3 regions of the Streptomyces sp. NPDC047079 genome follow, and region 3 is predicted to be linked to each of the others. Evidence: riboswitches for the same ligand, from Rfam matches in the RefSeq annotation. Region 3 holds a riboswitch; each other region holds the start of a gene.
What was found. A riboswitch is a leader RNA that binds a small molecule or an ion and turns the genes downstream of it on or off. The one in region 3 is predicted to bind thiamine pyrophosphate.

Region 1 (3,802 bases), on a different contig from region 3:
CAGACCCGTCAGCTCCGCGACCTCGTCGAGATTGGGCGTGGTGACCGTGGCGAGCGGCAGCAGCCGAGTGCGCACGGCGTCCAGCGCGTCGTCGGCGAGCAGCCGGTCCCCGTGCTTGGAGACGCTCACCGGGTCCACGACGACCGGGGCCGCCCCGTCCGCGAGCAGGTCGGCCACCGCCGTGACCAGGGCGGGCGAAGCGAGCATCCCCGTCTTGACGGCCTGTACACCGATGTCGTCGACGACGCTGCGGTACTGGGCGCGCACCGCCTCCACGGGCAGCTCCCAGGCGCCCTGCACCCCGACGGAGTTCTGCGCCGTGACCGCGGTGACCACGCTCATCCCGTGGGCGCCGAGCGCCAGCATGGTCTTCAGGTCGGCCTGGATGCCCGCACCACCGCCGGAGTCGGATCCGGCGATGGTCAGCACACGGGGCGGCGCGGTCATGCGCGACCCTCCTCTCGGGTCTCTCCGCTCCCTTGGGCCCGTCCGGTCCCTTGCGGCACTTCGGTCTTCCGGTTCCTTCCGGCTTCTCGGGCACGCAGCGGCGCGTACACCGCGAGTGCCACCGTGAACGCCACGTAGTACGAGACGTCGGCGCCGTGCAGCGCGCGGGCGACCGGGCCCACGTACAGGCCGGTGTCCATGAACGGCACCGCGGCCGCGAAGGCGACGACGAACGCCAGCAGTGGGGGCCACGCCGGCCGCGGCCGGGCCGTCTCGGCGGTGAGATCGATATGGGTGCCGCGCCGGGCCAGCCAGTCGACGACCACGATCGCCACGAACCCGGGGATCCAGTAGCTCACGAACAGCAGGACGTTCTGGAAACGGGCCGTGGTGTCGGCCGCGTGCATCCACAGCACCAGCGGGAAGCCGAGCACCACGGCAAGCGCGGCCGCCACCGGACGCGGCACGCGCACGCCCACGGTCTGGAGCGCCAGGGAGCCGCTGTAGTCGTTCATCGCGTTGCTGCACAGTGCCGCCAGCGCCACGGCCAGCAGCCCGAAGGCACCCGCCGTGCCCCCGCCCAGCAGCGCCTCGACCCCCGCCGCCGTCTGATCGGTGAGCGCGGAGGCGCCCCACAGCCCGAGGACCTGCACGGCCACGAAGGACACCACGAGCCCGAGCAGCGTGCACCAGAACATCCGGGAGCGGGAGGTGGCACGCGGCAGATAGCGGCTGAAGTCACTGGCGTACGGGGCCCACGACAGGGCCAGGCTGAGCGCGATGGTGCTGGTCAGCACGAACGCGCCCGCGCGGTCGGCGCCGTGCGCGCTGCCCGTCGCGGCCGGATGCACGCTGCCGGACATGCGCAGGGTGATCAGCGCGAAGGCGGCCGCGAGGACGAAGGTCATGACGATCTGGAGACGGTGGATCGCCTCGTAGCCGAGGACCCCCAGGGCTCCCTGCGCGAGCATCACGACAAGGACACCGAGCCAGAACGGCCAGCCGCACAGCCGGGCCAGCGCGTCCCCGCCGAACAGCCCGATCAGCGCGTCCCAGGCGACCGACGACAGCCACTGAAGCACCCCGGGCAGTGCCACCGCGCGCCCGAACGCGAGTCGGGCGAGCGGGAGCTGACCGGCGCCCGTGCGGCTGCCCCAGGTGCTCAGATACGCGGTCGGCACCGCCCCGAGCACCGTGCCGAGGACGACCGCGGCGAGCGCGGTGGTGAAGTCGAGGCCGAGCGCGATGCCGATGGTGCCGGTGAACACGCCGGTCATGGTCAGATTGGGCGCGAACCAGACCGTGAACAGGCGGCCCGCGCCTCCGTAGCGATGCTCCTCGGGGACCGGCTCGATGCCGTGCCCCTCGATGCGGAGATCGCCGGGAGCGGTGGGCATCCGTCCGTCGAAGACGGCTTGCCGGCTGTCGGCGGACAGCCCGCCGGAAACATGCGCCCAAGGCATGGAAGACATCCCTCCGCCAGTACGAACTGGTTCAGGTTCGACGGGTGTGATCTCAGCCCTCGGCGGGGCACCCCGTGTCCGGTACGGCGGCAAGACTAACCCGAGCCCTGGGATGTGCCATACGGAAGGGCTGCTGCCGGATCCGGCAGCAGCCCTGCTCCTGTGGCCGCGCGGTGTCAGCGCTCAGCGCCCGGCGGCCCTACGCCGCGTGCTCCAGGACTCCCTGCGCCACCTTCTTGTCCAGGGCCGCCCGCACCAACGCGGCGGACAGCACCGCAGGTTCGCTGTCCCCGGCGAGCCTCACCAGCTTCCCCGGGTCCTTGGGCAGCCCGAGCCGCTCCGCTCCGGACAGGGCCTTGGCGTCCAGGTAAGGGGCCACCTCCGGCCACACCCGCTGCACCTCCCGCAGGAAGATGTCGGCACCGGCCGGCCCGATCCCCGGTATCTCCTGAAGCAACCCGCGCAGCGTCGGAACGTCTCCGTGCGCCTCCTTCCGCAGCCGCCGCAGATCGCCTCCCCAACGCTCCATCAGCAGCTCGGCGCCGTCGCCGAGCTGGGTCGCCGTGCGCTCGTCGTAGCGCCGGTAGCCGCCCCGCCCCAGCGCGTCCACGCGCTCCTGCCAGTCGGCCCCGGCCATGCGCCGCGGATCCCGCAGACCCGCCTCCTGAAGCGCCCGCACCGTTTCGAGGGCGATCGAGGTGCGGATGCGGGCACTGAGCAGCAGGGCCATCAGCAGCAGCCGGTACAGCGGCTGCGGGGCGTCCTTGAGCGGGATGCCCGCCTCCTCCGCGTAGGTGCGACCGTGCTCGTGGACGAGTTCCCCGACGACACGGTCCGCCCTCTCGCTGCGGGACACGGCGGCCTCACTTCCCCGCTTTGAGCGGGTCGTGGCCGATCGACATCAACCGGTGGCGCCGGTCGTCGTCCTCGGCCTCCGGCTCGTTGTAGAGGTCCTGCTGGGCGGTCACGGTCTCCACGACCTGACGCATCACCCGGATGTCGTCGTCGGTCAGATCCATGCGCCGCTTCTGCAGTATCGCGAGGACGTGCCGCCCGGTCGGCGGACCCGCCTGCTCGGGCAGCGGCTCGGTGTCCTCGTCGGCGTCCCGGACCCGCAGCCAGGCCGCGAGTTCCTGGGAGGTCATGTTGACCACGCTGTGGAACTCGTCCCACAGCGCGTCCATCTCCAGGGCGTCGGTCATCGCGTACTCCTTTTCGCCCTCGGTGGCCCGGCAGGCCCTGCCCTTGGGGATTCAGTCCTCCCGCGGCCAGTTCTCGGCCTCGAACATCCAGCGCTGCTTCTCCAGCTCCGCGGTGAGTCCGATCAGCAGGTCCTGGGTGACCGGATCGGCCTTCTCCGTGGCGTCGATCCGAGCGCGCAGCCTTCCGATCGCCGCCTCCAGCGACTCCACCATCAGCCGCACGACGTCCGTGTCGCGCAGCCAGCCCTCCTTCGTACCCGGCAGCCCGAAGGTGGACGCGATGGTCTCCGGCCGCCCGTCCGGCGCGACGCCGAGCGCGGCGGCACGCTCGGCCACCGTGTCGGCGTACGAGCGTGCTGTGGCCACCACTTCGTCCAGCTGGAGGTGGATCGACCGGAACCTCGGTCCGACGATGTTCCAGTGGGCCTGCTTGCCGACGAGTGACAGCCCGAGCAGATCCACCAGGGTCTCTTGCAGGGCGTCCCCCGTGATTCGACGTGCGGGCTCGGGCAGGGTGCTGCGCACCACGGTCATCGCGCGCTACTCCTTGTCGGTCGGTGTGTCTGTCGGTGTGTCTGTCGGTCCTTCGAGGTCCGGAGCAGCTCGGCACGCTCTCTCTCACCGGTGCCACCCCACACGCCCGCCGTCTGCCCGCTGCGCAGCGCCCAGTCAAGGCACTCGCCGATCACC
Region 2 (3,802 bases), on a different contig from region 3:
GGACGGCGGGCCGGGACTCGGAAGGCGGGCCGGGACTCGGAAGGCGGCCGGGGCTCAGAAGGCGGGCCGCTCCGGGTCCAGCCGAGCCATGCCGTCCGTCGGCGACGATGCCTCCGCGAAGTGCCGGCGCGGAATGCGTCCCGCCTGCCGGGCCAGCCGGCCCGCCTCCACCGCGTGCCGCATCGCCTCCGCCATCAGGACCGGTTCCTGCGCCCGGGTGACCGCCGAGGCGAGCATCACACCCGCGCACCCCAGCTCCATCGCCAGGGCCACGTCCGAGGCCGTGCCCGCGCCCGCGTCCAGGATCACCGGCACGCGTGCGTGCTCCACGATCAGCTGGAAGTTGTGTGGGTTGCGGATGCCGAGCCCGGATCCGATCGGCGAGCCCAGCGGCATGATCGCGGCGCAGCCGACGTCCTCGAGCTTCCGGGCGAGGACGGGGTCGTCGTTCGTGTACGGCAGCACCGTGAAACCGTCGTCGACCAGCGTCTCGGCCGCGTCCAGCAGCTCGATCGGGTCGGGCAGCAGGGTCCGCTCGTCGGCGATGACCTCCAGCTTCACCAGATCCGTGCCCAGCGCCTCGCGGGCGAGACGGGCGGTGAGGACCGCCTCGCCCGCGGTGAAGCAGCCCGCCGTGTTGGGCAGCACCCGGATCCCGAGCCGGTCGAGCACGGACAGCACCGAGCCGTGCACCGAGGCGTCGACGCGCCGCATCGCGACCGTCGTCAGCTGCGTGCCGGACGCCACCAGCGCGCGCTCCATCACATCGAGGCTCGGCGCACCGCCGGTCCCCATGATCAACCGGGACGAGAACGTCGTACCACCGAGGACGAAGGGATCGTCGGCCATGGGATCAGCCTCCTTGGACTGCGGTGAGGACCTCGACGCGATCCCCCTCGGACAGGGGCGTCGACGGCCACTGCGCGCGCGGGACGACGGTTTCGTTGAGAGCGGCGGCCACGCCGGAGGGGGCCGCGGTGAGGGCCCGTACGACGGCGTCGAGCGCGGAGCCGGGAGCGAACTGGCGGGACTCCCCGTTGACCGAGATGTTCATGCGGGCTGCTCCGTGAGCGCGGCGGCGGCGAACCGCCGGGGGGTGAAGGGGCGGGCCTCGGCGGGCAGCTCGCCCGTGGCCAGGACACGGGCCATGACGTCACCGGTGACCGGGGTGAGCAGGACGCCGTTGCGGTAGTGCCCCGTGGCCAGCAGCAGGCCGTCCAGTTCCGTCGGGCCGAGCAGTGGCGCGTTGTCCGGGGAGCCCGGGCGCAGTCCGGCCCGGGTCTCGGTCAGCGGCAGCTCGGTGATCCCGGGGACCAGTTCGTGCGCGTCGCGCAGCAGCTCGTAGACCCCGCCCGCGGTGACCGTCGTGTCCCAGCCGAGCTCCTCGCTGGTCGCGCCCACCACCAGCTCGCCGTTCTCGCGCGGCACCAGGTAGAGGTGGCCGCCGCGGACGACGGCGCGCACGGTGCGGCTCAGGAACGGTGCGTACCGCTTCGGCACGGTCAGCCGCAGCACCTGCCCCTTCACCGGGCGCACGGGGGGCAGGACCTGGTCCGGGACCCCCGCGAGCCGCCCGCTGAGACTCCCCGCGGCGAGCACGATCTGCCCCGCGGCGAGGTCGGTGCCGTCGGCGGTCCTGATGCCGGCGGCCCGCTCCCTCAGCACCGTCAGCCGCTCGGCCCACTCCCGGTGGAAGACGACTCCGGCCCGTTCGCAGGCCGTGACCAGCGCCGCGACGAGCCGCCGTGGGTCGATCTGGTGATCGCCGTCGACCTTGAGCCCGCCGCGCACACCCGGCGCGAGCATCGGTTCCAGGCGCCGGCACTCGCGCCCGCTCAGCCACTCCGACGCCAGGCCGGAGCGCTGTTGCAGGGCGTGCAGGTCGCGCAGGTTGGCGCGGTCGTCGGTGTCCAGTGCGACGGCGAGCGTGCCGCACCGGCGGTAGCCGAGGTCCCGGCCGGTGGCCTCGGTCAGCTCGGCGGCGAAGTCCGGGTAGCGGCGGGCGGACTCCAGGTTGAGCGCGAGCAGCGTCTGCTCGCCGTAGTGCAGTTCGGTGACGGCGGCGAGCATCCCGGCGGCCACCTGGGCGGCTCCCCCGCCTGGGGAGGGATCCACCACGGTGGTGGCGAGTCCGCGCTGCGCGGCGCGCCAGGCCGTGACCAGTCCGATGATCCCGCCCCCGACGACGAGGACGTCTGAGGTACGTATGGGCGACATGGGCGTCCAGCCCCCTCCCTTCGCCGGTATGACCCGGATCAGGTTCGTACGGTCGGAGGCCGCCAGCCTCCCTCTCAGCCCGGTGCGTCCGGGCTCCCGCGAGTGCTTGTACGGGGGCCACCCTAGTCCGTGCCCGTCCGCGCCGGTAAGGGAGCCTCATGGGGGCGAGGTTGTGCGACCGTGCGGCGGGTAGGCGAAGAGGGACCGCCCCCCGGTTCCCGGTACACGCGCGGTCGGACGGGGTCGTGCCAGGCAGCGGGACGGGTGCTGTGCAGCAGGTCACTCAGCATGCCCCCTGACTGACACATTGTCAGTTGACTATGGTGATCAGGTGAGCGAGCAGACGCAGGCACGGGGCGGTTCGGCACGGCGCGTCGTCGTCGTGGGAGCGGGCATGGCCGGGGTGCAGACCGCGGTCGCCCTGCGTGAGCAGGGCTTCACCGGCACGGTGACGCTGATCGGGGCGGAGCCGCACCAGCCCTACGACAGGCCGCCGCTGTCCAAGGCCGTACTGCTCGGCAAGGCCGAGGGCTCCGCATTCGACGTCGACTTCGAGGCCCTGGGCATCGAGCTGCGGCTGGGCCGCGAGGTGGTCGGCCTGCGCCCAGGCGACCACGAGCTGGACACCGCCGAGGGCCCCGTCCCCTACGACGTGCTCGTCCTCGCGACCGGCGCCGAACCCATCCAGCTGCCGGGCGCGGAGGGCGTCCCCGGGGTGCATCTGCTGCGCACGCTGGACGATGCCGAGCGGCTGCGGCCGGTCCTCGCCCAGCAGCACGACATCGTGGTCGTGGGCGCGGGATGGATCGGTGCCGAGTTCGCCACCGCGGCGCGCGAGGCGGGCTGCGCGGTGACCGTGGTGGAGGCCGCGGACCGGCCGCTGGCGGGAGCGCTGCCCGCCGAGGTGGCCGCACCGATGGCGGCCTGGTACGCGGACAGCGGGGCCGAACTGCGCACGCACGCGCGTGTGGACCGCGTCGAGCCGGGGGCCGTGGTGCTCGACGACGGGTCCCGGGTGCCCGCGGGCGCGGTGGTCGTGGGCATCGGAGCGCGCCCGGCCACCGCGTGGCTCGCCGGCTCGGGCATCGAGCTGGGCGTGCACGGGGAGGTGCTGGCCGACGAGCATCTGCGCACGTCGTTGCCGGACGTGTACGCGGTCGGGGACTGCGCGTCCTTCCCTTCGGGGCGGTACGAGCAGCGCCTGCTGGTCCACCACTGGGACAACGCCCTCCAGGGCCCGCGCACGGTCGCCGCGAACATCATCGGGGAGACGCCGATGGCGTACGACCCCGTGCCGTACTTCTGGTCGGAGCAGTTCGGCCGGTTCGTCCAGTACGTGGGCCACCACGCGTCCGCCGACACGACGGTGTGGCGCGGGGACCCGGAGAGCCCCGCCTGGGCGGTGTGCTGGCTGCGCTCGGGCCGTCTGGTGGGCCTGCTGGCGGTGGGCCGCCCCCGGGACCTGGCGCAGGGCCGTCGCCTGATCGAGTCGGGCACCCCGATGGACCCCGACCTGCTGGCGGATCCGTCACGCCCGCTGAAGGAGGCGACGGCCTGAGGGCCGGGCCGTCCGTGCCGCCCCTTG
Region 3 (3,802 bases):
AGCAGAAGTGGGCGGTCTTGGCAGGCTCGGCGGGGAGGGTCTCGTCGTGGAAGTCACGGGCCGTGTCGGGGTCGAGGGCCAGGTTGAACTGGTCCTCCCAGCGGAACTCGAAACGCGCGTCGGACAGCGCGTCGTCCCACTCCTGCGCACCCGCGTGCCCCTTGGCCAGATCGGCCGCGTGGGCGGCGATCTTGTAGGTGATGACGCCGGTCTTGACGTCATCACGGTTGGGCAGGCCCAGGTGCTCCTTGGGGGTGACATAGCAGAGCATGGCCGTGCCCCACCAGGCGATCATCGCGGCGCCGATACCGGAGGTGATGTGGTCGTACGCCGGCGCGATGTCCGTGGTCAGCGGACCCAGCGTATAGAACGGCGCTTCATCGCAGATCTCCTGTTGCAGGTCGATGTTCTCCTTGATCTTGTGCATCGGGACGTGTCCCGGGCCCTCGATCATGGTCTGTACGTGGAAACGCCTGGCGATACGGCCGAGTTCCCCGAGCGTGCGCAGTTCCGCGAACTGCGCCTCGTCGTTGGCGTCCGCGATCGAACCGGGCCGCAGGCCGTCGCCCAGCGAGTAGGTGACGTCGTAGGCCGCGAGAATCTCGCAGAGCTCCTCGAAGTTCTCGTAGAGGAACGACTCCTTGTGGTGTGCGAGGCACCACGCGGCCATGATCGAGCCGCCGCGGGAGACGATGCCGGTCTTGCGGTTCGCCGTCAGCGGTACATACGCCAGGCGCACCCCCGCATGGACCGTCATGTAGTCCACGCCCTGTTCGGCCTGTTCGATGACCGTGTCCTTGTAGATCTCCCAGGTCAGCTCCTCGGCCCTGCCGTCGACCTTCTCGAGCGCCTGGTAGAGCGGCACCGTGCCGATCGGCACAGGGGAGTTGCGCAGTACCCATTCACGGGTGGTGTGGATATTGCGGCCGGTGGACAGGTCCATGACCGTGTCGGCACCCCAGCGGGTCGCCCAGGTCATCTTCTCGACCTCCTCCTCGATCGAGGAGGTCACCGCGGAGTTGCCGATGTTGGCGTTGACCTTGACCAGGAAGCGCTTGCCGATGATCATCGGCTCGATCTCCGGGTGGTTGACGTTCACCGGCAGCACCGCGCGACCCGCCGCGATCTCCTCGCGGACGATCTCGGGAGAGACGTTCTCCCGGAGAGCCACGAACTCCATCTCCGGCGTGATCTCCCCGCGGCGCGCGTACGCGAGCTGCGTCACCGCGTTGCCGTCGCGGCCACGGCGCGGCTGGCGCGGGCGTCCCGGAAACACCGCGTCGAGGTTGCGCAGGCCGCCACGCGGCGAGGTGTGCTTGATCCCATCGTCCTCGGGACGGACGGGACGGCCCGCGTACTCCTCGGTGTCGCCGCGAGCGGTGATCCAGTTCTCCCGCAGCGGCGCAAGGCCCCTGCGGACGTCCGTCTCGGCGACTGGATCGGTGTACGGACCGGAGGTGTCGTACAGGGTGACCGACCGCCCGTTGGTGAGGTGCACCTGACGGACCGGCACCCGCAGGTCGGGGCGAGAGCCCTCGATGTACGCCTTGTGCCAGCCGATGGACTTCCCGGCCTCCTGGGGCTCGTCACCCTGGACGGAGGCAGGCGTGCGTACGTCCTTGATGGTCATGAGACCTACTCCCTACGCCGGCATTACCCGGTAACAGGTTCAGCGGTCGACGCAGCAGTTCCCGCCCGCCGATGTTCCACGTGAAACATCGCGTCTGCGGAGTCAGCGCCCTCTCAGCCCGGTGCTCCGAGCTCCCGCGTGTGCAAAGGTGCCTTCACGCTAGCGTCTTGTTGGGCAAGCTGAACAGTGGGCCTCACGCGTTCCTTGCTTCGACCGGGAGACCCAACCGGCCACGGTGACCACGGTCGTGGCGGTGGACTGCGCATCCGTGAACGCCTCGGCTGGGACCACGCCCGGCTGCACCTCCATCGCCAGGGACCCGTCGGCCCCACAGAAGCCGACCGGCACCTGCAAGAAGGCGCCGGTCCACATCGACACCGGCAAGGACAAGGGCGGTACGTTCACGGAGATCGTCCAGCCGGACCAGTCACGGCAGTCGGCCCCCGCCCGCAGGGGTCGAGGGCGCCGCCGCAAGCGCAGAGACTTCCCACACCGGGACCGAAAGAGGCCCAGGCCGAAAGACGCCCCCGCAGAACCGTTACGGCATATCCGCGCGCCCGTACCGCCTTGAAGGGACGGTTTACGGCGCGAGGAACCGTTACGGCCCGAGGAACCGTTACGGCGCCGCGCGCGGTCTCAGCCCGCGCTCTGCTCCTCCGCCAGGATCCGGTCCAGCGCCTCGTCCAGATGCGCGTCGAAGTCGGCGAGAGATCCCTCCTGCCCGAGCGGCACCAGCTTGTCGGTGCGGTCGAGAAACGCCACCAGGGGCACCGCACCCGACCGGAACAGCGCGCGGTCGCCGCCCACCTGGAGCCGGATCAGCACATCACCGAAGGTGTCCGGCTCGGCGGGCGCGATGTGCACATCGCCGTCGCCGCACGGCCGACCCACCCCGTCCACCAGCAGCTCACGACCGAAAGCCCAGGTCACGGGTGCGTCGCCGGGCAGATGGAAGGTCAGACGCACCGCATAGGGATCACAGGTCTCGTAACACAGCTCCACCGGAATGCGGAAGGAGAGCTCCTCGGACACGAGAAAGCTCATCATGACCTCTGCCTGCACCGACTTGCGCATCGTCTACCCCGTCAGTAGCCGTCGACTGGCCAGGAATGATCACCCTGACACCTGCAGGAAGTTTGCTGAACGTGTATGGCAGATCACAAGGAGTGAGTTTTCAGATGCTGATAGAGAAGGCGAGTGTCCCTAGCAGTCTGCCGGTCTCCGCCTGCAGCTGACGGGCCGCCGGCAGCAACCGGTCGGCCTGGTGGGACGGCAGGGAGATGGCCACCGCCGCGGCCGTCGTACCCGCGGTGAGGGGGATCGCGGCGCAGGCCGCCCCGAGCGCGTACTCCTGGCACTCGACGACGGCCTCCATCGGCCCCAGGCGCTCCAGACGGCGCTCCAGGCTGCGGTTGTCACGCACCGTGTACGGAGTGAGGGGGTGCACCGGATAGCGATCGAGATGGTCGTGCCGGGCCTCTTCGTCGAGCTGTGACAGCAGGCACTGACCGAGCGCGTGCGCGTGCCCGGTCTCCCGGAAGTCGGCCCACTCTCCGACCGCCGGACCGTCCGGGCCGGCGGCAACACCGAGGACCTCGATCTCACCCTCGCGGTAGACCGCGTAGTAGACCGGGACACCGATCGAATCACGCCATTGTGCGAGCGCGTCGTTCACCATGCTGCGACGTTTCTGCTGGGCCGCGGTGGCGCCCAACCGCTCGGCGGCCTCCCCGAGGAAGAACAGGCCCTTCTCCCGCCGCAGATAACCCTCATGAGTCAGGGTGCGCAAGAGGTGGTACGCCGTGGGAAGCGCCAGACCGACCTCACGCGCCAACTGCTTGGCGGGAGCCCCGTACGCATGCTCGGCGACGGCCTCCAGCAGCCGCATCGCCCGCTGCACCGATCCGATGAGGGTGGTGGACTGTGCCGGCGCGGGCGGAAGGTGCTCTTCCGCCGGTGAGGCGCGCCGCTGTGCGGGCGGCGTGGCTGAGTAGGCGGGTGCGGTGCCAACCGTGGCCAAAGGTCACTCCCGGAGCACGAGGGTGGGCCTCCCGTGCGGGGACACGGGAGGGGGATGCGCCGTGCGCGGGACCTGCCGCGCGCCGGGCTCCGGACTTTAACGGCCACCCACCGGCCACCGGCGGCACCACCGGGAAAACTTCCCTCGCCCGA

Region 1: linked by a shared signal. The riboswitch ahead of ABZ823_RS20280 (cytosine permease) and the one ahead of thiC (phosphomethylpyrimidine synthase ThiC) in region 3 are both predicted to bind thiamine pyrophosphate.
Region 2: linked by a shared signal. The riboswitch ahead of thiO (glycine oxidase ThiO) and the one ahead of thiC (phosphomethylpyrimidine synthase ThiC) in region 3 are both predicted to bind thiamine pyrophosphate.

What each region holds. Positions count from the first base shown of each region.
Region 1 covers NZ_JBEYUZ010000015.1:40,116-43,917, forward strand. The annotation lists gene thiD (bifunctional hydroxymethylpyrimidine kinase/phosphomethylpyrimidine kinase) at 1-447, opposite strand, end outside; gene ABZ823_RS20280 (cytosine permease) at 444-1,910, opposite strand; TPP riboswitch at 1,902-1,995, opposite strand; gene ABZ823_RS20285 (endonuclease) at 2,110-2,766, opposite strand; gene ABZ823_RS20290 (DUF3140 domain-containing protein) at 2,774-3,112, opposite strand; gene ABZ823_RS20295 (DNA starvation/stationary phase protection protein) at 3,164-3,646, opposite strand; gene ABZ823_RS20300 (WhiB family transcriptional regulator) at 3,643-3,802, opposite strand, start outside.
Region 2 covers NZ_JBEYUZ010000006.1:202,426-206,227, forward strand. The annotation lists gene ABZ823_RS11810 (thiazole synthase) at 55-849, opposite strand; gene thiS (sulfur carrier protein ThiS) at 854-1,054, opposite strand; gene thiO (glycine oxidase ThiO) at 1,051-2,217, opposite strand; TPP riboswitch at 2,216-2,327, opposite strand; gene ABZ823_RS11825 (FAD-dependent oxidoreductase) at 2,549-3,775, shown strand.
Region 3 covers NZ_JBEYUZ010000003.1:110,367-114,168, forward strand. The annotation lists gene thiC (phosphomethylpyrimidine synthase ThiC) at 1-1,630, opposite strand, end outside; TPP riboswitch at 1,623-1,778, opposite strand; partial or broken gene ABZ823_RS05335 (YibE/F family protein) at 1,839-2,066, shown strand; gene ABZ823_RS05340 (SsgA family sporulation/cell division regulator) at 2,267-2,704, opposite strand; gene ABZ823_RS05345 (helix-turn-helix domain-containing protein) at 2,805-3,539, opposite strand.